2 linked regions of the Aquibium microcysteis genome follow. The protein of the gene in region 1 interacts with the protein of each later gene in a pairwise test. Links are inferred from orthologs where the notes say so. Each region holds a gene or a part of one and is shown in the gene's direction. Other genes may lie near its edges.

The links.
Region 2: the proteins of ruvC (region 1) and ruvA interact in binary tests that used the Escherichia coli proteins (3 or more experiments, as listed by UniProt). The link is inferred for Aquibium microcysteis from one-to-one orthologs.

The regions. Positions count from the first base shown.
Region 1 is NZ_CP061080.1:4,086,622-4,102,219, forward strand. The notes cover bases 12,640-15,580. They hold ruvC (crossover junction endodeoxyribonuclease RuvC), read left to right. Parts: upstream 12,640-13,821; coding sequence 13,822-14,340; downstream 14,341-15,580. Other genes in these bases: rcdA (protease adaptor protein RcdA), read left to right, coding at 12,640-12,814; IAI54_RS19145 (TSUP family transporter), read right to left, coding at 12,821-13,603; IAI54_RS19155 (carbonic anhydrase), read right to left, coding at 14,367-15,011; IAI54_RS19160 (DUF429 domain-containing protein), read right to left, coding at 15,062-15,580. In the rest of the region: IAI54_RS19070 (FAD-binding dehydrogenase), read right to left, coding at 1-346; IAI54_RS19075 (DUF1304 domain-containing protein), read left to right, coding at 539-892; IAI54_RS19080 (peptidoglycan -binding protein), read right to left, coding at 897-1,928; IAI54_RS19085 (MotA/TolQ/ExbB proton channel family protein), read right to left, coding at 1,930-2,952; PAQR family membrane homeostasis protein TrhA, read right to left, coding at 3,061-3,744; IAI54_RS19095 (inositol monophosphatase family protein), read right to left, coding at 3,839-4,645; efp (elongation factor P), read right to left, coding at 4,677-5,243; IAI54_RS19105 (SEL1-like repeat protein), read right to left, coding at 5,356-6,414; IAI54_RS19110 (thiamine phosphate synthase), read right to left, coding at 6,411-7,058; IAI54_RS19115 (sulfite exporter TauE/SafE family protein), read left to right, coding at 7,227-7,997; IAI54_RS19120 (OpgC family protein), read left to right, coding at 8,082-9,317; IAI54_RS19125 (hypothetical protein), read left to right, coding at 9,365-9,508; IAI54_RS19130 (acyl-CoA synthetase), read left to right, coding at 9,655-11,286; IAI54_RS19135 (hypothetical protein), read left to right, coding at 11,485-11,910; more of rcdA, read left to right, coding at 12,290-12,639; more of IAI54_RS19160, read right to left, coding at 15,581-15,598.
Region 2 is NZ_CP061080.1:3,960,760-3,976,288, reverse strand. Bases 2,075-4,946 are described here. They hold ruvA (Holliday junction branch migration protein RuvA), read left to right. Parts: upstream 2,075-3,136; coding sequence 3,137-3,757; downstream 3,758-4,946. Other genes in these bases: ruvB (Holliday junction branch migration DNA helicase RuvB), read left to right, coding at 4,462-4,946; IAI54_RS18515 (PIN domain-containing protein), read left to right, coding at 4,067-4,465; IAI54_RS18520 (AbrB/MazE/SpoVT family DNA-binding domain-containing protein), read left to right, coding at 3,847-4,080; IAI54_RS18530 (multidrug effflux MFS transporter), read left to right, coding at 2,075-3,048. Also shown: IAI54_RS18540 (M3 family metallopeptidase), read right to left, coding at 1-1,217; IAI54_RS18535 (MarR family winged helix-turn-helix transcriptional regulator), read left to right, coding at 1,349-1,822; more of IAI54_RS18530, read left to right, coding at 1,819-2,074; more of ruvB, read left to right, coding at 4,947-5,499; IAI54_RS18505 (glycoside hydrolase family 5 protein), read right to left, coding at 5,613-6,905; ybgC (tol-pal system-associated acyl-CoA thioesterase), read left to right, coding at 6,935-7,396; protein TolQ, read left to right, coding at 7,615-8,325; protein TolR, read left to right, coding at 8,338-8,787; IAI54_RS18485 (hypothetical protein), read left to right, coding at 8,793-9,863; Tol-Pal system beta propeller repeat protein TolB, read left to right, coding at 9,914-11,230; peptidoglycan-associated lipoprotein Pal, read left to right, coding at 11,511-12,029; tol-pal system protein YbgF, read left to right, coding at 12,191-13,168; tRNA lysidine(34) synthetase TilS, read left to right, coding at 13,363-14,625; ATP-dependent zinc metalloprotease FtsH, read left to right, coding at 14,740-15,529. UniProt on the Escherichia coli protein: The RuvA-RuvB-RuvC complex processes Holliday junction (HJ) DNA during genetic recombination and DNA repair.

The DNA.
Region 1 (15,598 bases):
ACCAGCGCATCCCCATGGCATGCAGCCAGGGCCGCATCTCGCCGGCCGCGAAGTCGACATACGCCTCGGCCACCTTGCGCGGCCAGAAATCCTCCGGCCGGCTGAACTGCGCCGATCCCATCCAGTCCTGCAGCGCGAGTTCCCGGCTGTCGCGGATGCGCAGGCGGCGCTGCTCCGGGCTGTCGACGAAGAACAGGCCGCCGAGCGACCAGAAGGCCTGTCCGCCGAGAGAATTTTCGCCCTCCTGTTCGAGGATGGTCACGCGCCTGCCGCGATCGGCCAGTTCCGCCGCCGCGACGAGGCCGGCGAGCCCCCCGCCGACGATGATGGCATCGCAATCCATGATGGTCCCTCCCGGTGTGCCGGGCCGAGTTAGGCACGCGGCGCGAGACCGATCAAGCCGAAGCACGTCGCCGGCCGGTTCACCACCGAACGGGCCGCACGTCTTGAGCGGGCCATGCGGGCGGAGCGCCTCCCCGGCCTTGACGGCGCCGCGGGTCGGACGTCATGTCTCCCGACCGAAAAACGGGGGTGCCGAATGGTCTCGACGATCCTGATCGCGCTGGTGGCGGCGCTGCACGTCTATTTCATGTATCTGGAGATGATCGCCTGGGACACGCCGGCCGGCCACAAGGCCTTCCGGCTCGATCCGGCCTTCGCGGCACGCTCGAAGGCGCTGGCGATGAACCAGGGACTCTACAACGGCTTCCTCGTCGCCGGGCTCGTCTGGGGCCTCTGGCTCGGGGCGGAAGGCTTCGCCATCAAGCTCTTCTTCCTCGGCTGCGTGGTCGTGGCCGGCCTGTTCGGCGCCGCCACGGTCTCCCGCAAGATCCTCTATGTCCAAGCGCTTCCCGCCGCGCTGGCACTGGCGGCACTGCTGATCGGATGGTGAGGCCTCACCGCTCGGTCAGCTTGAGCTCGATGCGGCGGTTTCTGTTGCGGGCGTCGGGGGTGTCGCCTTCGACCAGCGGCTGGAACTCGCCGAAGCCGGCGGCCACGAGCCGGGCGGCGGGAACGCCCTGCGCGACCAGATACTTCACCACCGACACGGCACGCGCCGAGGAGAGTTCCCAGTTGTCGCGGTAGCGGCCGGTGCCCGACAGCGGGACGTTGTCGGTATGGCCGTCGACGCGCAGGACCCAGTTGATCTCGGGCGGAATCTCGCGCTGCAGGTCGATGATGGCGGCGGCGAGCTTGGCCATCTCGACGCGCCCGGCCTCGTTGATCACCTCCGAGCCGGAGGGGAAGAGCACCTCGGACTGGAACACGAAGCGGTCGCCGACGATGCGGATGTTCTCGCGGTCCGACAGGATCTCGCGCAGCCGGCCGAAGAAGTCGGAGCGGTAGCGGTTCAGCTCCTGGACGCGCTGCGCCAGGGCGACATTGAGCCGGCGGCCGAGATCGGCGATCTTGGCATTGGACTCGCGGTCGCGCGTCTCCGAAACGTCCAGCGCGTCCTCCAGCGCCGCGATCTGGCGCCGCAGCGCCGAGATCTGCTGGTTGAGGAGCTCGACCTGCGACAGCGCGCGCTGCGAGATCTGCCGCTCGCTCTCCAGCTCGCCGCTGAGCGCGCCGATCTGGTCGCGGGCAGCGGCGTCGGCGCCCGAGCCGGCGGCGAGCAGGCTCTCCAGCCGCGAGCGCTCGGTCTCGGCCGCCGTGAGCGAGGCCTGCAGGTTGGCGAGCTGGTCTTCCGTGTCCTGCGCGTTCGACCGTTCGAGCGCAAGCAGCTGGGTCAGCTCGTTGATCTGCGAATTCAGCCGGTTCAGCACCTCGTCCTTGCCGCTGATCTCGCGCGACAGCAGGAACTGCGCCAGCACGAACACGGACAGAAGGAACATGATGGCGAGGAGCAGCGTCGACAGGGCGTCGACGAAGCCCGGCCAGTAGTCGATGCCGCGTTCCCGCCGGCGTCCGCGCGCCAGCGCCATGTCAGCTGCCTCCCCGCTTCTTCAGCGACTGTGCGATGCTTTCAAGCACCGCGCGGGTCGCCCGCTGTTCCTCGGCCTGCGATTCCACCCAGTCGCGCATCATCTGCTGCTCGCTGCGCATGTTCTTCACCAGCCCCGAGATGCCTTCCGCTAGGTTTGCCATCGAGGTTGCGACGCGCTGGCTGGAGCCGCCGGTCTCGCTGATCGAGCGCAGCTGCTCGGCCATCCGGCGCATTTCTTCCGACGACGTGTTGCGACCCGGGTCGATGGCCGGCGCATCGGATCCGAGATCGGTCACCGACGACAGCCAGTTTTCGAGTTCGGTGTAGAAGCGCGTCTGCGCCCGGCCCGCCTGCAGGTCGAGGAAGCCGAGCACGAGCGATCCCGCAAGACCGAACAGCGAGGACGAGAAGGCCGTTCCCATGCCGGCGAGAGGCGCGGCGAGGCCCGTCTTCAGCGCATTCAGCACATCGTTGGCATCGCCCGATCCCGGATCGAGCGACTGGATCGTGTCACCGATGGAGCCGATGGTCTGCAGGAGGCCCCAGAAGGTGCCGAGCAGGCCGAGGAACACGAGGAGGCCGATCAGGTAGCGCGAGATGTCGCGGCTCTCGTCGAGGCGCGTGGCGATGGAATCGAGGATGGTTCGAAGCGACACCGTGGTGAGCGCCGTCGCCGAGGACCGGCCGAGCAGCACCTTCATCGGCGCCAGCAGCACCGGATCGCGCGTCTCCAGGCCGCCCGCGCGGAAGGAGTTGACCCAGCGAACCTCCCGGAACAGCCGCACCACCTGGTTGAAGGCGAGCAGCACGCCGACCGCCAGCACGCCGATGATCAGGCCGTTGAGGCCGGGATTGGTGGTGAAGGCGGCGGAGATCTGCCGGTACAGGATGGCGGCGACGAAACCGGCGATCGCCAGGAAGATCAGCATCGACAGCAGGAAGACCTGCGGACTGGAGAGCTTCTGCGGGTCGTACTGGCCGCCCGAAAGCGCCTCATCCGCCGTTGATCCGAACCATGCCATGCCAAGCCTCAGTCTCTGTCCCGCACCGATGGCGACTGTATCCGCAATTGTGACGAAAATGAAAGGACGCGCCCCGCGCCACTGCCGACGAATTGGCCTTTTCCGCCGTCAGAGCCGATGGATGACCAGCAGGTCCATCATCGCCGCCAGGTGAAGTCCGGCGCCGGACACCACGAAGCCGTGCCAGACCGCCGACTGGAAGCGAAGGTCGCGCCAGACGAAGAAGATCACGCCTGCCGAATAGCAGATCCCGCCGGCCGCGATGTACCAGATCGTGCTCGCGGGGACGATCTCGGCGAGATCGCCCGCGATCACGATCCCGCTCCACCCGATGGCGAGATAGAACCCGATCGCGACGCGGTCGAGACGGCCGGGAAAGGCCAGCTTCAGGGCGATCCCGGTCAGCGCGGCGCCCCAGACGACGGTCAGCATGATCCCGGCGGTCGGGCCGTCCAGCTGCGCCATCAGCGGCGTATAGGTTCCCGCGATCAGGAGGTAGATCGCGGAATGGTCGAACCGCCGCAGGATCCATTTGGCGCGCGACGCCGGCCACAGATTGTAGGCGCACGATACCGAAAGGACGGTCAGCAGCGACACGACGTAGAAGATCGTCGCGACGTACTCGGCCACTGCCGTTCGCCCCGCGGCGAGCCACAGCAGGATCGCGCCGGCCGTGATGGCGAGAACGATGCCGACCGCATGCACGATCCCGTCAGCCAGCAGTTCGGCCCGGGTTATTCGGCGCCAGTCGGCGTGGAGATTGACGTAAGGGTGGCGGCGGTTGAGCGTCATGCAGGCACCTTGGCAGGCCGATGTGACGGAATTATCGCCGCCCCTGCCCGCACCTGCAACCGAACTCGCTTCGGACGATCCCCGGCGCCCGGTCTCAGGCCGGACGCGGCGTCAGCGGCTTGCGCAGCTGCCGCAGCAGCACCCGGTGGATGGTCTCGTTGCCTGCGACGACGTTGCCGCTCTCCAACATGTCCTGGCCCCCTTCGCGGTCGCTGGCGAAGCCGCCCGCCTCCCGGATGAGCAGCAGGCCGGCGGCCATGTCCCACGGCGAGAGACCGCTCTCCCAGAAGCCGTCGAGCCGCCCCGCCGCGACATAGGCCAGATCGAGCGCGGCGGCCCCCATGCGGCGGATGCCGGACACTTCGCCCATGACGTTGCGCAGTTCGATCAGCGCGTTGCCGTGGTGGCCTCGGCCGAGGTGCGGAATGCCGGTGCCGATGACGCTGTCGGAGAGCTTGGTCCGCCCTGCGACGCGGAGACGGCGGTCGTTCATGAAGGCGCCGCCGCCGCGCTCGGCCGTGTAGAGCTCGTCCATCGCGGGGTTGTACACCAGAGCTGCCTGGAGCTGGCCCTGACGCTCGAGCGCGATCGAAATGGCGAAGATCGGGATGCCGTGCAGGAAGTTGGTCGTGCCGTCCAGCGGATCGACGATCCAGCGGTGCTGGGAATCCTCGCCCTCCACGGCGCCCCGCTCCTCCATCAGGAACGAGTAGCCGGGCCGCGCGCGCGACAGTTCCGTGAAGATGATCTCCTCGGCCTTGCGGTCGGCCTGGCTGACGTAGTCGCCGGGCCCCTTCATCGAGACCTGGAGGTTCTGCACCTCGCCGAAGTCGCGCGACAGCGAGCGGCCCGCCTTGCGCGCCGCCTCGACCATCACCCTCATGAGCGCGGAATACGCCATTCGATCCAGTCCCGTCCGGGTGTTCGGCGCGTCAGTCGGCGCGGCGGATGTAGGTGATCTCGTTGGTGTCGACGAGAATCTTCTCGCCGGCCGAGATGAAGGGCGGCACCAGCACGCGGATGCCGTTCTCGAGCACGGCCGGCTTGTAGGACGACGCGGCGGTCTGCCCCTTCACCACCGGATCAGCCTCGGTGATGGTGAGCACCACCTGGTCGGGCAGAGAAATGCCGATCGGCTTCTCCTCGTAGAGTTCCACCGTCACGGTCATGCCGTCCTGCAGGAAGGCGGCGCGGTCGCCGACGAAATCCTTCTGCAGTTCGAGCTGCTCGTAGCTCTCGGTGTCCATGAACACCAGCGCATCGCCCTGCTCGTAGAGGAAGGAGAAGTCCTTCTGCTCGAGGCGAACCTTCTCGACCGTCTCGGCCGAGCGGAAACGCTCGTTGAGCTTGGTGCCGTCGATCAGGTTCTTCAGCTCGACCTGATTGTAGGCGCCGCCCTTGCCGGGCTTGACCGCATTCGTCCGGACCGCGACCCAGAGACCGCCATTGTGTTCGATCACGTTGCCTGGACGGATTTCGTTGCCGTTGATCTTGGCCATTCTTGCATCTTTCGGAAGAGCTGGACCCCGAGAGGCCGTTTCGGCGCCTCCAAGACCATAAATCGCATCGGGAGGCAAGAGTTGCCGTCCGCGGGCGCCGGGACGCGTTCAGCTACAGCCGGTTGGCGCGCTCGATCGCCTGCTTCTGTTCCTCCGCCGTCAGCCCCCGGAGGAAGTCCTCCATCTCCAGGTCGCGAAGGCCTGCCCGCCGCGCCTTGATGTACCAGGCAGCCGCCAGGATCGGGTCCGGCTCGGTGCCGAGTGCGTAGACGTAGAGCTTGGCGAGGCGGTTCTGCGCCGCCACGTTTCCCGCCTCGGCGGCCCGCCGCATCCAGCCGAAGCCCGCGTCGTAGTCGATCCTGCCGCCCCGCCCCTCGACCAGCCAGGTCGCGAGATCCAGCTGCGCGGAATCGAAGTTCTGCATCGCCGCCATCGCGAGGTAGTTGCGAGCCTTGATATCGTCCGGCGGACCGAGCACGCCGGTGGTGTAGATCTGCGCCATGGCATACTGGGCATCGGCCAGGCCTGCGCGGGCGGCCTGCTCGTAGTAGGGAACGGCCTTGCCCATGCCCTTGGGCCCGCGCTCGCGATCCACGAGCATCTGGGCGTAATTGAAGGCGGCCAGCCGGTTGCCGGAATCGGCGGCTTCCTTCATCAGCTCGAAGGCGCGGTCACCGTTCTTTTCGGCGAACTTCCCGTCGATCATCAGCAGCGCATACTGGAACTTCGCTTCGGGAATGCCGGCCTCGGCCGCCTTGCGGTACCATTCGGCGGCCTCGGCCGGCTTGCGGGGGACCCCGAGCCCTCTCGACAGGATTTCGGCCACCAGCGTCTGCGCGGCCCCGTCGCCCTTCTCGGCCCGCGGCAGCGCGAGATTGTAGGCGGTGATGTAGAGCCCGCGCTGGAACGCGCCGAAGGCCTCGTCCGGCGCCTTTGCGCCGAAGCGGGAGGGAATGGCGGGCGCCGAGAGCAGGGTGGTCGGTGTCTCCCCGGATGCGGTGGGGGCCTTGCCGATCGCGTCAGGGGCCACCGGCACCACTCCGCGGGCGAGCGCGGGCGCATCGGCGGGAAGCTCGGCCGGCGGCGGCGCAAGCTCGTCGACCAGCGCCGGCGCGGGGCCGGACGCCGCCGTCAGGAACAGCAAGGCGAGGGCCAGCCGCCCAGGCGTCACGTCTCGGCCTCGAGCGTCGGCATCGCTTCGTCCAGCAGGCGGTTCGCCTCGGCCACCGCCGCCGCAGGGTCCGTTGCCCCGAACACCGCCGCCGAGACGGCGACGAACTCGACGCCCGTGCGGGCGACGTCGGCGACGGAGGCGATATCGCTGCCGGCCATCACGATGCAGGGCACCTCGATCATCTCCGCCCACCAGGCCCCCAGAGTGAGGTTCCGATGATGTGGAGCCGGCGTATTGTCGTAGCCGAAGCGGCCGAAGAAGAGGTAGTCGGGTCTGAGTTCGCCGAGGTCCAGGGCGTCGTCGCGGGTCTTGGCGCCGCCAGTACCCACCATCATCTTGTCCTGCAACCGGTCGATCGCGTCGGCCAGCACGTCCGGCTTGCCCTCGACATGGACGCCGTCGGCCTTGACCCGCGCCGCCACGCGCGTGTCGCCCGCGATCATCGCGGCGGCGCCCCGGGCCTGGATCACCGGCACGAGGACCTCCGCGAGCTTCTGGAAGGCCGCGTCGTCGAGGCCATACTGCGGCAGGATCACCGACGCGACGTCGCCACCCGAGAGCGCGGCCTCGAGAGCGGCAGCGCCGACGTCCTCAGGAGCGATCAGCACGAGGCGGCAGCGGATTGGGGCGTCGTCGGTCATGGTATCCATCTCGGGCAGGCCTATGGAGCCGGATCGTGGTCTCAATTTGGCATAGACAAGTGCAGGACGCATTGCCAGCGCCGCGCTTTCGGCAGTCCAGCCGCCGTTTCGGCTCGCAATCGCCGGCCGGAGCGTCTATCGCTGCGCCTCCTCCGACGTGACCCCGCCATGGACGCCCTTCCCACCGATCCCTTCTTCTACGCCGCCGCCATCCCCGCGGTGATTCTCGTCGGCCTCGCGAAGGGCGGGCTTGGCGGCGCCATGGGGTTTCTCGGGGTGCCGGTGATGGCGCTGGCGATCTCCCCCATTCAGGCGGCCGCCATCCTGCTGCCGATCCTCGTCGTCATGGACATGGTCTCGCTCTGGTCGTGGCGCGGCAATCATCACCTCCCCACGCTCGCCGTGCTCCTGCCCGGCGCCATGGCCGGCATCGGGCTCGGCTGGCTGACGGCCGCCGTCGTCACGCCCGACATCGTCCGCCTCATCCTGGGCATCGTCACCACGGTTTTCGTGCTCCGCTGGCTTTGGCAGAAATATGCGCGCTCCGACGTCGCGGCCCCGCAGCGTCCCCTGTTCGGCGTGTTCTGGGGCCTCGTCAGCGGCTTCACCAGCTTCGTGGCCCATGCCGGCGGGCCGCCTTTCCAGGTCTACGTGCTGCCGCAGCGCCTGGCGCCCGCGCTCTACGTGGGAACCAGCGTCATCTATTTCGCCGTGGTGAACGCGGTGAAGCTGGTGCCCTACTTCGCGCTCGGCCAGTTCGACGCCGCCAATCTGGCGGCTTCGGCGATCCTGCTGCCGCTCGCGCCGGTCGCCACCCTGCTCGGCGCCTTCATCGTTCGCCGGCTGAAGCCGGAGGCCTTCTACGGCCTCACTTACGCGACCGTCATGGTCGTCGCGCTGAAGCTGCTCTGGGACGGCCTGTCGGCGCTCTTGACGTGACCGGGCCTGGAATGCTGCACCTGCGTAATCAACTGTGATTCGCCGCGACGGAACTTCGCCCGAATCACCGACTTTTCCCACGCCATGTCTCAGATGCCCGCTCCCTCGCGCGACACGCGCCTCGACGTCTTTCGCGCGCTGGCGCTGGTCACGATCTACGTGAACCACGTGCCGGGCACGATCTACGAAAACCTGACCCACAAGAACGCCGGCTTCTCCGACGCGGCCGAGGCCTTCGTGCTGATCTCCGGAATTGCCGCAGGCTTCGCCTACGGGACGAAGTTCCAGCCGGGCCGCCGACTGCTGACCACGCTGCGGGCCTGGCGGCGCGCGGGCGTGCTCTACGTGGCGCACATCATGACCACCATCGTCACGCTCGGCATCTTCGCGGCCGGTGCGCTGTGGTTCGCCGAGCCCGCACTGATGGGGAGCATCAACATCCAGGCGGTCGTCCAATCGCCCGTGGAAGCCCTGTTCGGGCTCGTCTCGCTTGGCCACCAGCTGGGCTACAACAACATCCTGTCGATGTACGCGGTCGTGCTGCTGATGCTGCCCGGCTTCCTCCTGCTCATGCGCTTCGGGCTGGGTCCGCTGCTGGCCGTCTCCTTCGCCCTCTGGCTCGGGGCGGGATTGTGGCGGGTCGGACCGGTCAACTACCCGCAGGACGGGCTGTGGTTCCTGAACCCGCTGTCCTGGCAGTTCCTCTTCGTCATCGGCCTGTCGGGAGCCGTCCATGTCCGGCGCGGCGGGACGATTCCCTTCGTGCCCTGGCTCGCCGCCGCGGCGCTCACCTACCTCCTCGTCGGCTTCGCCTGGGTGCGCATCCCGCTCTGGGGCATCGACGTCTCGATGGGCCTGCCGGCGGTGCTGACCGGCTTCGACAAGACCTTCCTGTCGGCGCCGCGCCTGCTGCACGTGCTGGCCGCCGCCTACCTGATCGTCACGATCGCGCCGCTCAACGCGCTCGCCCGCACCGATCCGCGCAACCCGCTGGCCGTGCTCGGCCGGCACGCGCTGCCCGTGTTCATCGCGGGGACGCTGCTCGCCATGGCCGGACAGGTGCTGAAGCAGGTTCTCGCCGGAAGTCTCGCGCTCGACACCGCGCTGATTGCCGGCGGCATCGCGCTTCAGTTCGCGCTCGCCTTCTGGTTGGAGTGGCTCGGACGGCTGGAGAAGCAGGTGGCGGCCCGCCCGGTCGGCGGCGGCCGGGAGCAGGCCCCGCTGCCTGCCTGGCCCGCCTCCCAGCCGAAGGCGGCCTCTCCGGCGGGCGCCGCCGCATTCGACCGCGCCGCCGCGATTTCGCCGAGGACGTCCTTGTAGTCGGTCGCGATCGTCTCGCCGGCCCGCGCCGACGCGTCCAGGCCGACATGATCCTGCAGGATCGGCGCGACGGTCAGCGGCCGCATCTTCTCGTCGAGCTTCAGTTCCGGCACGCGCTTGATGCGCTGTTCGAGCGCCTTCTTCTTTTATGCGGAGAGTTTTTGCATGAGCTCGACGCCGTTGCGGCTTGACGTCGACACCCCCGCGCTTGCGGCCGGGCTCGGAGCAGGTCACTCTTGCGTCGGCGCGAGACACACCATAGGCCATCGACGCCACCAAATGAAGGGGAGGTCGCATGGAAGCCAGGCACGCAGGCGCGGCGGGAGCCGCAGCAGGGATGTACGACGAGGGGCTCGGCCGTAACCCGGCCAATCACCAGCCGCTCACGCCGCTGACCTATCTGGAGCGCGCGGCGCGGACCTTTCCGGACCAGACGGCGGTCATCCATGGCGAGGCGAAGCTGACCTATGCGCGCTTCTACGCGCGCAGCCGCATGCTGGCCTCCGCGCTCGCCGGCAAAGGCATCGGCAAGGGCGACACGGTGACGGTGATGCTCTCCAACACGCCGGCCATGCTGGAAGCGCATTTCGGGGTGCCGATGGTCAAGGCGGTGCTGCATTCGCTCAACACCCGCCTGGATGCGGCGATCATCGCCTTCCAGCTCGACCACGCCGAAACCAGGGTGCTCATCGTCGATCGCGAGTTTTCCGCCGTCGTGCGCCAGGCGCTGGACCTTGCGACCGTCCGGCCCCTCGTCATCGACTACGACGACCCCGAATATCCTGCCGACGCCCCCTATCCCAAGGGAGAGCGCATCGGCACGGTCGACTACGAGGCCTTCGTGGCATCGGGCGATCCCGCCTTCGAATGGTCCATGCCCGACGACGAGTGGGACGCGATCTCGCTCAACTACACGTCCGGCACGACCGGCAATCCGAAGGGCGTCGTCTACCACCATCGCGGTGCGGCGCTGATGGCGTATTCGAACACCATCCATGCCGGCATGGGGCGGCACCCCGTCTATCTCTGGACGCTGCCGATGTTCCACTGCAACGGCTGGTGCTTCCCCTGGACGCTCGCCGTCCAGGCCGGCACCCATGTGTGCCTGCGCTGGGTGCGGGCGAAAGCCATGTACGACGCCATCGCCGACCACGGCGTAACGCATCTCTGCGGCGCACCCATCGTCATGTCGACGCTGATCAACGCGCCCGAGTCCGACAAGCGCGCCTTTTCGCAGACGGTCTGCTTCAACACCGCGGCCGCCCCGCCGCCGGAAGCCGTGCTGGCCGGCATGGCCGATGCGGGCTTCATGGTCACCCATCTCTACGGCCTCACCGAGACCTACGGTCCTGCCGTGGTGAACGAGTGGAAGGGCGAGTGGGATGCGCTCGACCGCGGCGCGCGCTCGGCGAAGAAGGCGCGCCAGGGCGTCCGCTATGCGGCCCTCGACGCACTCACGGTGATGAATCCCGAAACGATGACGCGCACCCCCGCCGACGGCGAGACGATCGGCGAGGTCATGTTCCGCGGCAACATCGTCATGAAGGGCTACCTGAAGAACCGGGCGGCGACGGAGGAGGCGCTGGCCGGCGGCTGGTTCCACTCCGGCGATCTCGGCGTCATGCACCCCGACGGCTACATCCAGCTGAAGGACAGGTCGAAGGACATCATCATCTCCGGCGGCGAAAACATCTCCTCGATCGAGGTCGAGGACGCGCTCTACAAGCATCCGGCCGTCGCCTCCTGCGGCGTGGTCGCGAAGCCGGACGAGAAGTGGGGCGAGACGCCGATCGCCTATGTCGAGCTGAAGCCCGGCAGGACGGCCACCGAGGAAGAGATCCTCGCCCATTGCCGCACGCTGCTCGCGCGCTTCAAGGTTCCGAAGCAGATCGTCTTCGCCGAGATCCCGAAGACCAGCACCGGCAAGATCCAGAAGTTCCGGCTGCGGGACATGGCTAAAGCAGGCTGAACCGGCTTGCTGCGCCGGGTGCCGCCCAGGCACCCGGTCGCGCCTGCCGACGTCGCTGCTTTTTTAGCTTTGTGCGAAATACCTAACAGTATCGATCCCGGCATTCGTCCAGACAGCATCTCGACGCCGCCACGTGCCTTTCGTCGGAAATCGAAAGGTCGCAGCGGCGAATCGCTGAAACGACGAAAGGCATCCGAAATGCAGGGCGCTGCACGCAATTTCTTCACCCTCGCCATCCTCTATGCGGTCGGCGGGCTGATGCTCGGTCTCCACATGTCCATCACCCATGATCACGGCCAGATGCCGGTCCATGCCCACGCCATGGTGGCGGGCTGGCTCATGTCGGCGGTCTTCGCCTTCTTCTACCACCTCTTCCCCGTTGCCGGGCAGTCGCGGCTGGCCGCCGCGCATTTCTGGCTCCAGGGCCTCTCGGGCGTTGCGCTGATCGTCGGGCTCTTCTTCCTGCTCGCCGGCAATGGCGGCGTCGAGCCGCTGGTCGCGATCGCCTCGATCGGCTTCTTCGCCGGCGTCCTGCTCTTCGCCGCGATCGCCCTTCCCGCGGTCTGGCGCGGAGCGGCCCAACCCGAGCGCCGCATCCCCGCCTCGGCGCTCCAGCAACCGTGATTTCGGGAAGTATATCCTTCCTCTCGACTGTACGGAGACAGCAAAAATGCCCCCGCTTGCCAGGCGTTAACCCTCCATTAAGCTTTACGGGCGTTTACTATGCCCGTCCAGTCTTCTGGATTTCAACCGAGCGGCTGGGGTCGCCCGGTTTGACGCCTCCCTGAAAACTCCTGAGAGCCGCCTCGCGCGGCTCTTTTTTTTGTCGCGGCTCTTCCCGGGCCGCCATCCCCCGGCGCGCCGTTAACCTTCTGTTAAACATCAGCTTGCCTTGCCGTGGGAGAACGCGCATTTTCGGCCGCAGCAGGCTTCAGGCCGGAACGGCAGGCGCGTAGAGGCGTTCGGATCGGTCCGCGACGGGGAGCGTTCGAGGGGTGATGTCATGAGTGAACCTGTCCGCCACGATGCCACGACCATCAAGCTGGCCGAACGGCGCATCTTCTCCGCGTCGTTCAAGCCGCTCTACAACGAGGGCATGGGGCTGGTGGAGCAGACTGCGGAGTATCTCGACGGCGAAGGCCGCGCCGCGGCCAAGACGCTGTCGCGCCTCGCAGCCACGCTCTATGCTGCCGAATCCATGCGCCTGACCACGCGGCTGATGCAGATCGCCTCCTGGCTGCTCCTGCAGCGCGCCGCCAATTCCGGCGAGATGACGCGCGACCAGGTCGCGGCCGAGAAGGCCAAGGTGCGGCTCGACACGGCGTCGGCCCAGAACGACGTTCCCGGCTGGAACGAACTGCCGCAGGCCTTCAAGGATCTGGTCGATCGCTCGCTGAGCCTGCAGGGTCTGGTCCGCCGCATGGACGACGAGATCTACGGCAGCGGCGCGATGCCGGCGCAGCCGCCGCGCGCCAATCCGGTTTCCGACCAGATCTCGCTGCTCAACACCGCCTTCGGCCGCGGCTGAACGCGATCAGGGTCCCCACAGCGCGAGCGCCCATCGGACGCCCGACTCGGTCGCGGGCGAGGCCAGCACCGCGGCAGTCACGATGAGGCCGAAGGTCACCCTCCGGTAGGTCGCCTCGGTCGCCAGACCATAGAGCCTTGCGCCGATGGCCAGCCCCGCGAAATAGACCGGCGCAGCGGCGATGCCGAGCATCACCGGCCCGCGGTCGAACAGTCCCGCGGTCCAGAGATTGCCGATCGACAGCACCTCTCCCAGGAAGAACAGCGTGAGCAGGTTGGCCCGCAGCAGCGCGGCGGGCAGGCCGGACGCGAGCCAGTAGAGGATCACCGGCGGACCCGGAATGGAGGCCATGCCGCCGAGCAGTCCGGCCAAGCCGCCCACCCCCGCCGCGACCGCCGCATTGCGCGGTCCGCGCCACGTCCAGCCGCTCCACAGCGCCGCCGCGCAGGCGAGGATGGCGATCGAGATCGCCCACCGCAGCGTCACCGGATCGCCCGCCTTGAGGAGCAGTACGCCGACCGGCAGCATCACGAACAGCCCGGCCGCCACCGGGAGCACATCGCGCCAGCGCGCCTGCCTGAGCGCCGGCAGCGTCACCGGCAGGACCGGCAGCGAATCCATGATGACGATGACGACGATCGCCGCCTGCGGGCCGTAGAGCGCGCCGGCCACGGGCGCGACGATCATGCCCGTACCGAAGCCCGAAAGGCCGCGCGCGATGCCCGCCAGCAGCACGGTGACCAGAAGCACGCCAAGCGCGGCGTCGGGGACAGGCAGGTCTGTCGGCACTGTGCACGTCTCGCGCCCTGACGCATGTCTCCCGGAAGCGGGCACCGGTTCGGGGGAAAGACATGGGAGAAAAGGACCTGAAGCGTGCGGCGCGGATCTGCAAGATCGCGGCACGCTTCAGGCGGGTTCCGGCCGCCGTCCCCTGGACGGCGGTGGAAATGTTTCTCATTTGTTCACTTCAGCATGGCAATGGTCCTCGACTCGCATAGGATAGGTCCATGGCAGAGACGATTCGCATCATCGGCATCGACCCGGGCCTCCGGCGCACCGGATGGGGCATCATCGAGGCCTGCGGCAATTCCCTGCGCTTCCTCGGCGCCGGCACGATCCGGTCCGACGACAAGGCCGATCTCGCCTCGCGCCTGTGCCAGCTGCACGACGGTCTCGCCGCCATCGTCCACGCCGAGCGGCCGGACGAGGCGGCGGTCGAGCAGACCTTCGTCAACAAGGACGCCACCGCGACGCTGAAGCTCGGCCAGGCGCGCGGCGTGGCCATGCTGGTGCCGGCGCTGGCCGGCCTGCCGGTTTCCGAATACGCGCCGAACGCGGTCAAGAAGACCGTCATCGGCGTCGGCCATGGCGACAAGCGGCAGATCCACATGATGGTGAAGGTGCTGATGCCGCGGGCCGCCTTCGACAGCGACGACGCTGCCGATGCGCTGGCGATCGCCATCTGCCATGCCCATCACCGGCAGAGCGCGGCGGGGCGTCTGGCGGCACTGGCCAGGGCAGGCTGATCGGCGCCTGCGGTCGCGCACGCGCCTCAGGCGAGTTCGGGCCGCTCGAAATCGCCCGACTGGCGGTTCATCGCCCACAATTCTCCCGTCGAAATGTCGAACCAGGCGCCGTGCAGCGACAGCCGGCCCTTGTCCTCCAGGATCTTGACGCAGGGAAAGGTCCGCAGATTGGCGATCGAGAAGCGGATCGAGATCCGCTCCAGCGCGGTCTGCCGTTCGCCGGCGGTCATCATGCTGTTGTGGCTGACGACGTCGGCCGCCGGTGCCACCATGCTCATCCACTTTCCGATGAAATCGCCCGGCGACAGCGGCTCGGCGGCCGGATCGAGCGCGGCGCGGATGCCGCCGCAGCGGCCGTGGCCGAGCACGACGATGTGCTTCACCTTCAGGCTCTGCACCGCGAATTCCAGCGCCGCCGACGTGGAATGGTGCCCCCCGTCCGGCTGGTAGGGCGGCACGAGATTGGCGACGTTGCGCACGACGAACAGTTCGCCCGGCCCGGCATCGAAGATCGTCTCCGGCGCGGCGCGGGAATCGCAGCAGGCGATGACCATGGTCATCGGCTTCTGGCCGGACGCCGCCAGGTCCCGGTAGCGCTGCGTCTCGGTCGAATAGCGCCCGCCCATGAAGTTGCGATAGCCCGAAAGCAGGTGGTCCGGCAGATGATCCATGGGCAACCCATTGCGGCAGATGGACACACGCGTCAATGGTCTGCGGACCGTCAGGTCCAGATGGCGATCGGCAGTCCCCACCCATCCCTTCCGGGCGGATCGGGAAACGGCAGCGCCTCTCCGGCCGAATGTCGTGCGGCGATCAGCATCATCGCGGCCGCATCCAGGTAGTCGTCCGCGCCCGCTCCGCGCGGCGGCGCGGCGTCGAGAAAGGCGCGGTCGATGCCGCAGGCTTCCAGCAGCGCCTTCCGCTCCTCCATGCCCTCCGGGTTCACGCTTCCCTTGACCTTCTTCGGCGTCTGCATGGCGCGCTCGCCGTTCAGCCGCCAGAAGGCGGCTTCGGGATGCGATTCGATCACCCGCTCGCACAGCCCCGGCCGCGCGCGCAGCAAGGCGTCGAGCTCGCGGATCTTCGGGAAGATGCCGAAGGCCTGGATGGAGATGGCACGCGGCGGCTCGGACGTTGCGCGCGCCACCACACTCGCCCGGCGATGCGCCGCATGCCACGCGTCGACCGTGGTGAAGGCGTCCGCTTCGGCGAACACCGCTGCCCGCGAGGGGATGGAGAAGACGCTGGACTGCCGGGC
Region 2 (15,529 bases), 130 kb from region 1 along the record:
GCATTCTTCACCTCGAAGACGCGCACGTCGGGATGCCAGGCGGCGATGCCCTGCCTCTCCTCGAAGCCGAGGCCGAAGAGGCGGCCGGCGACGTCGAAACAGGCGGCGATGACGTTGTCGAGCCGGAAATAGGGCTTCAGCTGCTGCTCGTCGAAGGCATAGCGTTCCGCGCGCAGCTTCTCCTGGTAGTAGCGCCAGTCCCAGGGCGCGAGGGGCGCGTTGAGGCCGCCCGCGACCGCGATCCGCGTCAGTTCGGCCTGGTCCGCAGCAGCCTTCTCCAGCGCCTTTTCCCAGACCGGGTCGAGCAGGCGCGACACGGCGTCTGGCGTCTTGGCCATGGTGTTGTCGAGCTTGAACGCGGCATAGGACGGATAGCCGAGCAGCCGGGCCTTCTCCTGCCGCAGCCGCAGCATCTCGGCCACGATGCCGCGATTGTCGGTGTCGCCGCCGTTCTCGCCGCGCGCCACGAAGGCACGGAAGGCCGTCTCGCGCAGGTCGCGGCGATCGGAGAAGGTGAGGAAGGGCTCCATGATGGATCGCGACAGCGTCACGGCGAAGGCGCCCTCGCGGCCGCGCGCGGCCGCCGCCTCGGCCATGGCGCGGCGCAGCGAGTCCGGCAGGCCCGCGAGATCGTCTTGCCCGAGGAACAGCGCCCAGGAGCGCTCGTCGGCGAGCACGTTCTGGCCGAAGCGGGCGCCGAGCGAGGCCAGTTCCTCGTTGATGGCGGCGAGACGCTGCTTGTCGGCGTCACCCAGCTTCGCGCCGGACCGGACGAAGCCCTTCCAGGTGAGTTCCAGCACGCGGGCGGTCTCGGGGTCGAGATCGAGGTCGGCGCGGCGCGCGTAGAGGTCGTCGATCCGGGCGAAGAGCCGTTCGTTCATGCCGATCGCGGAATAATGCCGCGCCATGCGCGGCGAAACGGCGCGCTCCAGGGCCTGGATCGTATCGTTCGTATCGGCGCCCGCCTTGCACCAGAAGATCGCCGAGACGCGGCTGAGCGCTTCACCGGCGCGTTCGAGCGCAGCGAGCGTGTTGGCGACGGTCGGTGCCGCCGCGTCGGCCGCGATGGCCTCGATCTCGGCCGCATGCGCCGAAAAGCCCGCGTCGAAGGCAGCCTCGAAGGCGTCGTCGGTGATCTGCGCGAAGTCCGGAAGTCCCATCGGGCCGGTCCAGCGGACGAGCGGAGAGGGGACGGGCGCGGACGCGGTGTCGGTCATGGGGGGTTCCTTCGGGCCAGCCCCGGATGTAAGGCGGTCCCGGCCCGCGCGCAACGGGATTGACGGCGCAGCGCCCGATTGATACGTGCACCTTATTATAAGTTCGCCTTATCAATTTAGGTCTGTCCGACATGACCCTGCCTGCCGATCCCGATTCGCTCGGGTTTCTGATTTCCGACGTCGCGCGCCTCGTTCGCGCCGAGATCGAGCGTCGCATCGCGGCCGCCGGCGTGGCGGTGACGCCGGGAGAAGGACGGGCACTCGCCAACATCGCGCGCTGCGGCGTCGTGCGCCAGAACGTGCTCGCCGAGCGGATGGGCGTCGAGGCGATGACGCTGTCGGGCTATCTCGACCGGCTCGAAGGCCGCGGGCTCGTGACCCGGGCGGCAGATCCGGCCGATCGCCGTGCGAAGCTGGTGGAACTGACGCCCGAGGCCGAGGACGTGCTCGCCGAAGTGCGTTCGATCGGCGCGGCTATCCGCCAGGACCTGACCCGCACCCTGGGCGCCGAGCGGTGGAACGAGCTGATCGGCCTGCTGAAGGCGCTGCGCGAGGATCTGTCCGCAATGAAGGGCGAAGCGCCGCGGCCGGGAGAACCGGCGTGAACGCACCTCTGTCCCGCCCGCCCGTCGTGATGAGCGAACGCCGCGTCGGCCTGATCGGCGCGCTGATGGTGTCTGTCGGTCCGGTGTCGATGGCGCTCTACACGCCGGCGATGCCGGAGATCGTGCATGCCTTCGGCAGCACCGAGGCGGCTGTGAAACTCAGCCTGTCGCTCTATTTCGCGGGCTTCGCGCTGTCGCAGCTCGTGTGCGGTCCGCTCTCGGACGGTTTCGGCCGCAAGCCGGTCGTGCTGGGCTTCATGACGATCTACCTGATCGCCAGCCTCGTGGCGCTGGTGGCGCCGTCGGTCGAGATCCTGATCGCGGCCCGCTTCTTCCAGGGGGTCGGATCGGCCGTCGGCGTGGCGATCTCGCGGGCGCTGATCCGCGACCTGTTCCACGACGACCGGGCGGCGCGCATCATGAATCTCCAGGCGATCGTGCTCGCCGTCGGTCCGGCCTTCTCGCCCACCATCGGCGGCCTCATCATGATCGCCGCCGGCTGGCACGCGATCTTTCTCGCCATGGTGGCGCTGGGCGTGGTCGTCGTGCTGGTGGTCCAATTCGGCCTCAGTGAGACGGTGCCGCGCGACATGTCGCGGATCCGGCCCGCGGCCCTGGCGAAATCCTACGCGACGCTGTTCGGCAGTCCCTACTTCGTGCTGTGCAGCCTCGTCATAGCGGGCACTGTCGGCTCGCTCTACACGCTGGCCACGGTGCTGCCCTTCCTGCTCATGGAACGGGTCGGCCTGTCGGCGACCGAGTTCGGGCTCGGCATGCTGCTGCAGTCCGGAAGCTTCTTCACAGGCTCGCTGATCGTGCGCCGTTGCCTGCAGCTGATGCCGGCGTCGCGGCTGGTCCCTTTCGGCCTCGCCTGCGTCGCCGTCGCCTGCATCCTGCTCGCCGTGCTGCTGCGCATGGCGCCGCCGACATTCCTGTCGGTGATGGCACCGGTCGGGCTCTTCGCCTTCGGCATCGCCTTCATCATGCCGGCGATGATGGTGGCCTCCATCGCGCCGTTTCCGCACATCGCCGGCGCCGCCTCCTCGATCTCCGGGTTCATGCAGATGGCCGGCGGTCTGGTCGGCGGCACGGCGGCGGCGATGATCGGCGAGCCGGTGACGGCCGCCGCCACCGTCATTCCCGCCATGGGGTTCATGGCGATCCTGTCCTGGCTGGTCTGGCGCCTGCTGCCGGAGCCGCCGTCGATTCCGCGCTTCCCGGCATGAGCTGAGCCTGGGGACCTGCGCTTTGCCGAAAGCACGGCGCCGGTGATACAGCGGTCGAACGTCTCCAACACCGCGCGGGATCGATTCGATGATCGGGAAGCTCAAGGGAACGCTCGACGAGATCGCCGAGGACCACTGCGTCGTCGACGTGCACGGCGTCGGCTACGTCGCCTACTGCCCCGCCCGCACCCTGTCCAAGCTCCCCGGCATCGGCGAGGCGGTGGTGCTGCACATAGAGACCTACGTGCGCGAAGACATGATCCGGCTCTACGGCTTCGGCTCCGCCCTCGAACGCGAGTGGTTCCGCCTGCTGCAGAACAACGTTCCCGGCGTCGGCGCGAAGGTGGCGCTGGCGGTGCTGTCGACGCTGACCGCTTCCGAACTCGCCAACGCGGTGGCGCTGCGCGACATCGCCATGGTCGCGCGCGCACCGGGCGTCGGCAAGAAGGTCGCCGAGCGCATCGTCACCGAGCTGCGCGACAAGGCACCCGCCTACACGGGCGAGGCCGCCGCGGCGATGGGCCTGAAGCAGGAGCTGGGCGAAGGCGTGGCGCCCGCGCCGGTGGCCGACGCGGTGTCGGCGCTGGTCAACCTCGGTTATTCGCGCGACGTCGCCGCCACCGCGGTCGCCGCGGCGCTGAAGACGGCCGGCGACGGCGCGGATTCGTCGAAGCTGATCCGGGCCGGCCTGAAGGAGCTGGCACGGTGATGCCTTGCGTGAGCGCTCTCTCCTTACTATCCTGTGCGTGAAAGGAGTTCGGCGTGCATCCCTCGACCACCTTGACTTCCAAGAACCAGATGACGCTGCCGAAGCAGGTGCGCGAGGACCTGAACCTCAGGCCCGGCGATCGGCTCGTCTTCCGCAAGCAGGACGGCCAGTACGTCCTCGAAGCCAGGCCGCGGCGCTCGGCGCTCGATTTCGCGGGCGCACTGCACGATCCCGGGCGCAAGCCGCTGACCCAGGCCGACATCAAGTCGGCAGGGGCGATCGCCGCCATGGAGCGGGACGAGCGGCACCTTGATCGGGATTGACACCAACGTCGTCGTGCGGCTGCTGCTGAGGGACGACGAAGCGATGTTCCAGCGGGCGGCGGCGCTGATCGGGCGGACCTCTCCGGACGACCCGCTCCTCGTGAACGTCGTCGTCGTCGCGGAGAGCCTCTGGGTCCTCGAGAGGAAGGCCGGCGTGGACCGGACGACCGCGCGATCCACGCTTGCCGGGCTTCTCGAAAGCGAGGAACTGCGCGTGCTCGACACGAATCCGTTTCGCCACTGGGCCGACACGCTCGCGAGCGGCCACCGCGACTATTCGGACCTGGTGATTTCGCAGATCAACCTCGAGGCGGGCTGCGATTTCACCTATACGCTCGATGCGCCGGCGGCGAAGGCGGTCCCAGGCATGAGGCTGCTGACATGACCACGTCCCCCCGCCTGATCTCGTCGGAAAAGCGCGGCGAGGACGTCGATTCGACGCTGCGGCCGCAGACGCTCGACGAGTTCGTCGGCCAGGCGGCGGCGCGGGCGAACCTGAAGGTGTTCGTCGAGGCGGCACGCGGCCGCGGCGAGGCGCTCGACCACGTTCTCTTCGTCGGCCCGCCCGGGCTCGGCAAGACGACGCTGGCGCAGATCATGGCCAAGGAGATGGGCGTGAACTTCCGCTCCACCTCCGGCCCGGTGATCGCCAAGGCGGGCGATCTCGCCGCGCTGCTCACCAATCTCGAAGACCGCGACGTGCTGTTCATCGACGAGATCCACCGGCTGTCGCCCGCCGTGGAGGAAATCCTCTATCCGGCGATGGAGGATTTCCAGCTCGATCTGATCATCGGCGAGGGACCGGCGGCACGGTCGGTCAAGATCGACCTCGCGCGCTTCACGCTGGTCGCCGCCACGACGCGGCTCGGGCTCATCACCAACCCGCTGCGCGACCGCTTCGGCATTCCGGTGCGGCTCAACTTCTACACCGTCGAGGAACTGGAACTGATCGTGCGGCGCGGCGCGCGCATCCTCGGCTTGCCGATGAGCGACGACGGTGCGACCGAGATCGCCAGGCGCGCCCGCGGCACGCCGCGCATCGCCGGGCGCCTGCTGCGCCGGGTGCGCGACTTCGCGACGGTGGCGGGTGCGCAGACGGTGACGCGGACGATCGCCGACGAGGCGCTGCTCCGGCTCGAGGTCGACGCGCTCGGCCTCGACAATCTCGACCGGCGCTACCTGTCGATGATCCTGCGGAACTTCGGCGGCGGCCCGGTCGGCATCGAGACCATCGCGGCCGGCCTGTCGGAGCCGCGCGACGCCATCGAGGACATCATCGAGCCCTATCTCATCCAGCAGGGCTTCATCCAGCGCACCCCGCGCGGCCGCGTGCTCACTGCCAATGCCTGGACCCACATGGGCCTGGAGCCGCCGCGCAGCATGGCGGCGGTGCAGGGGCGGCTGTTCGAGGAGGAGTGAATCGGGGGGCAGAATTGCGGGGACAATTTACGCAACTAAGCGTCGGCCTCGACCTTCGGCGCGGCGGAGAACAGCCGAGTTACATAAGCTGTACCCGCAATTCCGCTGGTTCGCTACCGTAGCCCCCGCACCATCTCCAGCACGTCGGGCTCCGCCTTCCGGCCCTCGAATTCCTCCACCACGCCGAACGCACCGCCGTAGCTCCACATCGACCAGGCGAAGCCGTGGCGTTCGGCGTGGGCGATCATGGTTCGGTAGTAGGCGGCGCGGGAGCGGGGGGACATGACGTGGTCGTCCTGCCATTCCTGGCGGATCATGCCGAACTCCCCGAGCAGGACGTCGCCCGGGTCGATGCCGTGCCGGCGGGCCCAGTCCTCGACGATGCGGAAGGGCTCGTCCATCACGGCTTCCAGCTTCTCCTCGGTATCCACGGTGGCGACCTGCTCGTCGAGATAGGCGAGCAGCCCGGGCTGGCGCAGGAGCGGTGCCTCGGCCCGGATCCGGTCGCGGATGGCCTTCAGCGCAGCGTCCAGCTCGGCCTTGCCCGCCGCGTGCAGCGGGAAGGGCAGGCCGGTGATGTAGGGGATGAAGTCGCCCGTCCAGGTCGCGCCCTGGTGGGTGAGCAGGAAGGGCGCGTAGGAGTGGAAGCTCCACAGCACGTTGTCGTCGGGGATCGCGGCCGGGTCGAGCGCAGCCAGACCCTCGGCCGAGCCCCAGCAGCCGCCCGACAGGACCAGCGTCAGGCGCGTCGCCTGGGAGCGGGCGGCTGCGTGGAGGCGGCGCAGGCGCTCCGGCCAGGCGTTCTCTCCCGGCTCGCAGTCGATCACCGGCTCGTTCATCAGTTCCAGCGCCAGCATCGCCGGATCCTCGCGCTTCAGCGTCGCGGCGAGGCGGCGCACCACCTCCAGATAGCGATCGAACAGCGCGGGATCGTCCATGACCTCGCTCATGCCGATCGAGCGGTTGGTGCCGGCCGGGAAGAGATGCAGGTCGACGATCACCTTGAGGCCGGCGCGGTTGACCGTGCGGGCCGCTTCCAGCACCTCCTCGTACAGACGGTCGTGAAACGCCGCCGCAGCCGGCGACAGGAAGGGCGAGGGATCGACCGGCATGCGCATGAAGTCGAAGCCGCCCGCCTTCAGGCGGGCGAGACCCGCTTCGTCGAGGGACCGGCGCCATTCGGGGAAGGGAAGGATGGCGTCCTCCTCGTGCCAGAGGCGCTCCTCCGGCCAGGTGACCCAGATGTCGAGGTTGAGACCGCGCCTGGCCTCGAAGGTGGCTGCGCCGGCGGGCAGGACGAGACCCGCCGCCAGAAGAGCCAGCGCGAGGACCCGGGCGAACCGTGCCTTGATCGAGGAAGACCGAAATGCAATCGAGATCGAATGTCGCAACATGGGGCGACGCATGGCAGAGATGACCTGCGAAGGGAAGCGCGATGGCGGATGATGGTGAGATCGTGACCGGCCTTTCCGGCGAACTGACGCGGGAGGGACACCGTCTCTCGGCGCGGGTCTACTATGCCGATACCGACTTCTCCGGCGTCGTCTATCACGCACGTTATCTGGAGTTCCTGGAACGCGGTCGGTCGGATTATCTGCGGTTGTGCGGCGTCCATCATACGGAACTGGCCGACGGCGCCCATGGCGAGAGGATCGTCTGGGTGGTCCGGCGCATGGAGATCGACTTTCGCGGCTCCGCACGGATGGACGACGTGCTGACCATCGAGACGCGCACAGCGGAGATATCGGGCGCCCGCATCGTGATGGCACAGCGGATCCTGCGCGGCGCGGACCTGCTGATCGAAGCCCGCGTGGAAGCGGCGATCATCGGCATGAACGGCCGGCCGCGGCGCTTTCCCAAGGATTGGACGGGGCGATTCCTGCCGGCGCGGGATTGACCGCGGCAACGGTCTTTCCTAACGGATGATTAACCATAATCATTCATGAATTCGTTCGGGAAAATGCAAGCGGGCGGGCACGCCTTCGTTTGACCAAGATTCACCGGATAAACCCCGAGGCGGCGAAGCCGGGGTGATCGCCGGATCGTCACCGGGAAGGGCTTCCGCAAAGGGGCCGCACCGACCGGCCGCCGCACACACCCTAGGATTGGACGTCGATGGAAACCACCGCTCTCATCGAGCCGCACGCCAACGTTTCGCTCTGGGCCCTCTTCATGCAGGCGGGCCTCATCGTCAAGCTCGTCATGATCGGTCTGCTCCTGGCGTCCGTCTGGACCTGGGCGATCATCATCGACAAGGTCGTCGCCTTCGGCCGCATGAAGGTCGCGCTCAACCGCTTCGAGAAGACCTTCTGGTCGGGGCAGTCGCTGGAGGAGCTCTACCGAACCCTCGCGGACCGCAGCACCAGCGGCATGAGTTCGATCTTCGTCGCCGCCATGCGCGAGTGGAAGAAGAGCTTCGAGAAGGGCGCCCGGGCGCCGATGGGTCTGCAGACGCGCATCGACAAGGCGATGGACCTCGCGCTCACCCGCGAGATGGAGAAGCTGGAGGGCCGGCTGGGCTTCCTCGCCACCATCGGCTCGGCGGCACCCTTCATCGGCCTGTTCGGCACCGTGGTCGGCATCATGACGTCGTTCCAGGCCATCGCCGGGTCGAAATCCACCAGCCTCGCCGTCGTGGCGCCCGGCATCGCGGAAGCGCTGTTGGCCACGGCCATCGGCCTGCTCGCCGCCATTCCTGCGGTCATCGCCTACAACAAGCTGTCATCCGACGCCAGCAAGCTGGGTTCGCGGATGGAAGGCTTCGCCGACGAGTTCTCCGCCATATTGTCGCGGCAGATCGATGAAAAGGTCGCGCAACGCGCCTGACGGAGCAACGCCATGGGCATGTCGGTCGGAACAGGCGGCGGCGGTCGCGGACACAGGCGCCGCGGGCGCAAGCACGCCCTGATGTCGGAGATCAACGTCACGCCCTTCGTCGACGTGATGCTGGTGCTGCTCATCATCTTCATGGTGGCGGCGCCGCTGCTGACCGTCGGCGTTCCCATCGACCTGCCGGAAACGCAGGCGCGCGCGCTCAACGCCGAGACGCAGCCGATCACCGTATCGATCAACGAAGAGGGTCGGATCTTCCTCCAGGAGACCGAGATCCCGATCGAGGAAGTGGTGCCCAAGCTCGAGGCCATATCGAAGACCGGCTACGAGGAGCGCATCTACGTGCGCGGCGACCGCAACGCGGACTACGGCACGGTCATGCGGGTCATGGCGCGCATCTCGGCCGCCGGCTTCCGCAATCTCGGCCTCGTGACGCTGCAGGAGCAGGACAGCTGACGCAGATGCGTTTCGGAGTGGTCACTTCAACGGTCCTGCACGTTCTCGTCATCGGCGCGGGACTGGTGTCCCTGTCGTCGCCCAAGCCGCACGACGTGATCGACGTCGAGTCCCTGCCGATCGACATCGTGCCGATCGAGGAGATCACGCGCGTCCTCGAAGGCGACAAGAAGGCACCCGTCGCGGAGACGCCCGCGCCGACGCCCACCACGCGTCCGTCCGTCGTTCCGGACGCCCAGCGCTTCGGCAACAATTCGCAGGACACGCAGGCGCCGCCGACGCCCGACCCGAAGCCGCGCGAAGTGCAGACCGCAGCGCTGCCGCAGGCGTCGCCGGAGCCCGCACCGCGGCCCGAGCCGGTGGCGGAACCGGCGCCCGCGCCCGCGCCCGTTCCGCCGCCAGCCCCCGAGCCCGCGCCGCCCGTCGAGGCCGCCCCCGTGCCCGAACCCGCGCCGAAGGCGGAACCGACGCCCGAACCCGAGCCCAAGCCGGTCGAGACCGCGGTCGCGGCCGAGCCTGCGCTGCCCGACACGGCACCCCGGCCCGAGGCGCGGCCCCGCCCGCCGCAGCCCGCGAAGGAAGCCGAGCGGAAGGTACCCGAGAAGCCGCAGAAGCCCGTGACGCAGCCGGCGCAGAAGACGGCCGAGAAGGCCGACGACAACGTGCTCGACGACGTGGCGGCGCTCCTCAACAAGGAGAAGGCCTCTGGCGGCGGCGCGAAGCGGTCCAACGAGCAGGCCGCCCTGGGCGGCGAGCGCAGGACGACGGGCGAGAAGCTGTCGCAGAGCGAGATGGATGCGCTGCGCCAGCGTCTCGGCTCGTGCTGGAGCATCCCGGCGGGCGCCGAGGACGGCGATGCGCTGCGTGTCTCGGTCCGTTTCCGGCTCGACCGCTCGGGCAATCTCGAGGGCCGTCCCGAAGTGGTGGCCGGCGGCTCGAGCTCCGGCGCCGGTCGCATCGCGGCCGAGTCCGCGGTGCGCGCGGTCCAGAAGTGCGAGCCGTTCAATCTTCCGGCCGACAAGTACGACACCTGGGCCGAGGTGATCGTCAACTTCGATCCCCGCGACATGTTCTGAGCACGATTCGCGGCTAGTCCGCCCCGCAAGTCACGAATTAAGGTCATGCCATGAATTTCACATTCAAAGCCTTCCTCCTCGCAGCCGCCGTCGCGGTGTCGGTGTCGGGAGTGATGACGGCTCCGGCGCGGGCCGTCCTCGAAGTCGACGTCAACAAGGGCGTCGTCGAGCCGCTGCCGATCGCCATCACGGACTTCCTGTCCGCCGACGCACTCGGTGCCGAGATTTCCGGAATCGTGTCGGCCAACCTGCAGCGGTCCGGGCTGTTCGCGCCGATCGCCAAGGCGGCGTTCATCGAGAAGATATCCAATCCGGACGCCGCTCCGCGTTTCGACGACTGGAAGGTGATCAACGCCCAGGCGCTGGTCACGGGCCGGGTGACCCGGGAAGCGGACGGCCGCGTCCGCGCCGAGTACCGGCTGTGGGACACGTTCGCGGGTCAGCAACTCGCCGGCGAGCAGTTCTTCGCCTCGCAGTCGAACGTCCGCCGCGTCGCGCACATCATCTCCGACGCGATCTACGAGCGCCTGACCGGCGAGCGGGGCTATTTCGACACCCGGATCGTCTTCATCGACGAGTCGGGGCCGAGGAACCAGCGGATGAAGCGCCTCGCCATCATGGACCAGGACGGTGCCAATGCGCGCTTCCTGTCCGACGGCCGGTCGATCGCGCTGACCCCCCGCTTTTCGCCGAGCCGGCAGGAGATCACCTACATGTCCTACGAGGGCGGGCAGCCGCAGGTCTACCTGCTGCAGCTCGAGACGGGCCAGCGGGAACTGGTCGGAAACTTCCCCGGCATGACCTTCGCGCCGCGCTTCTCGCCGGACGGCCAGAAGGTGATCATGAGCCTGCTGCGCGACGACGGCAATTCCAACATCTACGTGCTCGACCTGCGCAGCCGCGCCACGACGCGGCTGACCAATTCCAATGCGATCGACACCTCGCCATCCTATTCGCCGGATGGCTCGCAGATCGTCTTCACCTCCGACCGCGGCGGTCGGACGCAGATCTACGTCATGAACTCGGACGGTTCCAACCAGCGCCGCATCTCGTTCGGCGAGGGCACCTATTCGACCCCGGTCTGGTCGCCGCGCGGCGACCTCATCGCCTTCACGAAGCAGACGGGCGGTGAGTTCCAGATCGGCGTGATGCGCACGGACGGTTCGGGCGAGCGGATCCTCTCCTCGGGCTTCAGCCAGGAGGGACCGACCTGGGCACCCAACGGCCGCGTCCTGATGTTCTTCCGGCAGGCTGCCGGCTCTCCCGGCCCGCAGCTCTACTCGATCGACCTGACCGGCCGGAACGAACAGGCCATCGCGAGCCCGAATTTCGCTTCGGATCCGGCCTGGTCGCCGCTGCTCGACTGACGCCGTGCCGCGGGTGGCGGCGGACGTCCCGCCGCCAAACTCGTTTCGGTTGCGGTTTCCTTCGCGGACGAGGTGCTCTCCGGCGCAAGTCCGCGATTGCGGCGGCGCGGCGTCCCGTTTCCGCCGCAATTGGACCTAGTGTGCCCATGGCGCCACCTTCCGGGAATCGCGCCGCCGGGGCATCGGCAACACTTCGTTAACCACGTTCATTGTGCGCCGGTTAACCCCGACGTGGTTACTGGAAGGTCAAAGGAACAACGCAAATGCGAAGGAGTGGCGCATGCGCCGTATCGCAGCACTGACCCGCAATCCCGCCGTTCTCGCACTGGTCATGGCGCTTGCCGTGACGGGCTGCGCGTCCAAGAAGATTCCCAACAGCGCGGCCGACATCGGCCTCGGCGCCGGGGCCGGCGCAGGCGGCGCGGCGCGGCCGGGAACGCAGCAGGATTTCACCGTCAACGTCGGCGACCGCATCTTCTTCGACACGGATTCGTCCGTGGTCCGCGCCGACGCCCAGCAGATTCTCGCCCGTCAGGCGCAGTGGCTGAACCAGTATCCCTCCTATTCGATCACCATCGAGGGCCATGCCGACGAACGCGGAACGCGCGAATACAACATCGCGCTGGGCGCACGCCGCGCCGCGGCCGCTCGCGACTTCCTGGTGTCGCGCGGCGTCGCCGGCAATCGCCTCAGGACCATCTCCTACGGCAAGGAGCGTCCGGTCGCCGTCTGCGACGACATTTCCTGCTGGTCTCAGAACCGCCGCGCCGTGACGCTGCTCGGCGGCGCCGGAAGCTGATCCGGCCGGCGACCCGGCGTCCCGGGGGCGCCGGGGGCTGCGCGAAGGCATCACGGCCGCGCGCGAAACAAAATTTGGCCGAAGTCGCAAGTCTTGATAGGATCGGAATCCGGGGCGCGCCAGCGCTCCGTCCTTTCGCATTTCCCGAAGCGAGATTCTCGATGAGACTGAAGACACTCTTTCGTGCGGCCGTCGTCGTGCCCCTGCTTTTGACGGGCGGTGCGCATGCCTTTCCCTTCGGCCAGGCCGAGACCGGGACGCAGGGCGGCGGCATCGGCAGCCTGCTTCCACCCAACTGGCTCGGCCGGTCGAACGACACCGCGACCGTTCAGCTCGCCCAGACGGGCGACCCGCGCATCCCGGCGCTCGAGGAGCAGCTGCGCGACCTGACCGGTCGTGTCGAGGAGCTCAACTTCCTGCTCCTGCAGATGCAGGACCAGATGCGCAAGATGCAGGAAGACAACGAGTTCCGCCTGCAGCAGCTGGAAGAGAAGCGGGGCGATGCGGCCGGGAGCACGGGCAGCCGGGTCGCGGCGGCCGACCCGGCCACGCCCGCGGCACCCTCGGTCCAGCCGGACGCACCGGCCCGTGGGACCCCGCCCCGGACGCTGGGAACCGTGACCTTCGACGCCAACGGCAACCCGACCGGCGGCACCCTGGACACCAACGGGGGCGTGGCAGGCGCGGCCGCGCCGATGATGGACGAGGGCGGGGCAGACACGGACGACACGAAGGTGGCGGCACTGCCGCCGACCGACGATCCCGAGGAACTCTACCGGAACGCCTACAACTTCATCCTGTCCGGCGACTATCCGACCGCGGAGGCTGGTTTCCGCGAGCACATCGAACGCTTCCCCAACGATCCGAAGACCTCCGACGCGCGCTACTGGCTCGGCGAGGCGCTGCTCGGCATGGAGCAGTATCGCAGCGCCGCCGAGACGTTCCTGGCGGCCAACCGCGAATTCCCCGACTCGTCCAAGGCGCCCGACATGCTGCTGAAGCTCGGCGTCTCGCTGGCCGCCCTGCAGCAGCGCGACGTCGCCTGCGCGACCTATGCCGAGATCGGCAAGCGCTACAAGAACGTTTCCTCCGCGCTCAAGGAGCGCGTGCGGGCAGAGCAGGCGCTCGCCGGCTGCTGACACGAAGACCGCGCTGCCGCCGGTCCATCGCCGCGCACGCCCGGGACCTGGGTGCTGCAGCGTACCGGCAACCGGCCTGTCGGCAAAAGGAGGGGCGTCCGATCGACGACATCCAGCCCGACCGCATCTTTTCCGGCCTGTCCTTCCCGCCCGGGCGCCCCGTCGTCGCCGCCGTGTCCGGAGGCAGCGACTCGATGGCGCTGCTGGTCCTGCTCCAGGCCTTTCTCGTCCGCCGACCGTTCGGCGACCTCGTGGCGATGACCGTGGATCACGGCCTGCGGCCAGAAGCGGCAGACGAGGCCGATCGCGTTGCCGCCTTCTGTGATTCGCACGGCATTCCTCACCGCACCCTCCGTTGGGAGGGCAGCAAGCCGTCGTCCGGCGTGCCGGCCGCGGCGCGCGAGGCGCGTCACCGGCTGCTCGCCGAAGCCGCACGGTCGCTCGATGCTGCCATGGTGCTCACCGGCCACACCGCGAACGATCAGGCCGAGACGATCGCCATGCGCCGCGCGCGCGGCAGCGGACGCGGGCTGGCCGGTATCGCGCCCGCGACGCTCTACGACGGTGCGACGTGGTTCGTCCGACCGCTGCTTTCGCACGCGCGCTCGGCGTTGCGCGGGATGCTGGCGCGCGCCGGGGTCACCTGGATCGAGGATCCGACCAACGAGCAGACGGCTTACGAGCGCGCGCGGGCGCGCCGCGCGCTCGCGGGTCCGGGCGAGGAAGGGATCGTCGGGGCACTGCTGGAAGAGGGGCGGCTTGCGGCGCTGGAGCGGGTCGACCTCGGGCGGCGCGCCGGTTCGCTGATCGAGCGCCACGCCGGCCTCGCCGCGCCGGGGCTCGTGCGCGTCGATGCCGGACTTCTTGCGGCGCAGGACGCGGCGGCAGCGCGGCTGGCGTTCCGGCTGCTGGTCGCAGCCGTCGGCGGGCGCGAGCATCTTCCGGACGCCCCCCGCGCGCGAGGCCTGTTCGAACGCCTCGCCAGCGGACATGGGCGCGGTTCGCTCGGCGGCGCCGTCGCCGAGCGGCGCAAGGGGGCGTTCTACCTGCACCGGGAGATCCGGGCCGGATGGACCGGGGCTGCCCCCGCCGTTGCGGGCGCCGTCTGGGATGGGCGTTTCCGGCTCGCGGAACGGCCGTTCCCCGCAAACGCGGTCGTGGAGGCCGCGGGCAGGACGCTGGCGGAGGCCAGGGCGCGTTCGTCGGCCGATACCGCGGCGCCACCCGCACTGGTGCGTGCGGCCCTGGCGGCGGAGCCGCTGCTGCACGTGCGCGGAGCGGCAGCCAGCCTCGATCTGTCCGGCTCCCGGCGCGACGGCCTGTTGCTCCGGCGCGTGGCGGCGCCTTATGCGCGCTACCTGCCGAGCTTCGATCTGGCGCCTGCGGAGGCGCTGCGCGCACTGCTCGACGGCCATTCTTTTCCGGCTTCGCCTTGGGACAGTCACAATGCCGCATAAGCTGCTTAACCGAACGGCGGGCTTCTGCTTGGCAAGGTCCCGCACCAACCCTATGTTAAGCCGAGTTCTCCACGATGGACGCGCGCCTCCAGAAGGTGCGTACGGGACCCAAAGATGAATCCGAACTACCGCAATCTTGCGCTGTGGGCGATCATAGCCGTCCTCCTGATCGCGCTCTTCAATCTGTTCCAGACCCCGCAGCAGCGCGGCAACGCCAGCGAGATCGCCTATTCCGAGTTCCTTCAGAACGTCTCGGCGGGCCGGGTGCGGTCGGTGACGATCGCCGGCGAGCGGATCACCGGCACCTACGTGGACAACGGCACCTCGTTCCAGACCTATTCTCCCGGTGACCCCACGCTGGTCTCGAGGCTGGAAGAACGCGGCGTGACGATCAACGCCCGACCGGAGACCGACGGGTCCAATTCGATCCTCGGCTACCTGATCTCGTGGCTGCCGATGATCCTGATCCTCGGCGTCTGGATCTTCTTCATGCGCCAGATGCAGTCCGGCTCCGGACGCGCCATGGGCTTTGGCAAGTCGAAGGCGAAGCTTCTGACGGAGGCGCACGGCCGGGTGACGTTCCAGGACGTGGCCGGCGTCGACGAGGCCAAGGAAGACCTCGAGGAGATCGTCGAGTTCCTGCGCGACCCGCAGAAGTTCCAGCGGCTGGGCGGCAAGATCCCGCGCGGCGTCCTGCTCGTCGGCCCTCCCGGCACCGGCAAGACCCTGCTCGCCCGTTCGGTGGCAGGTGAGGCCAACGTCCCGTTCTTCACCATCTCGGGTTCGGACTTCGTCGAAATGTTCGTCGGCGTCGGCGCGAGCCGCGTCCGCGACATGTTCGAGCAGGCCAAGAAGAACGCCCCCTGCATCATCTTCATCGACGAAATCGACGCGGTCGGCCGTC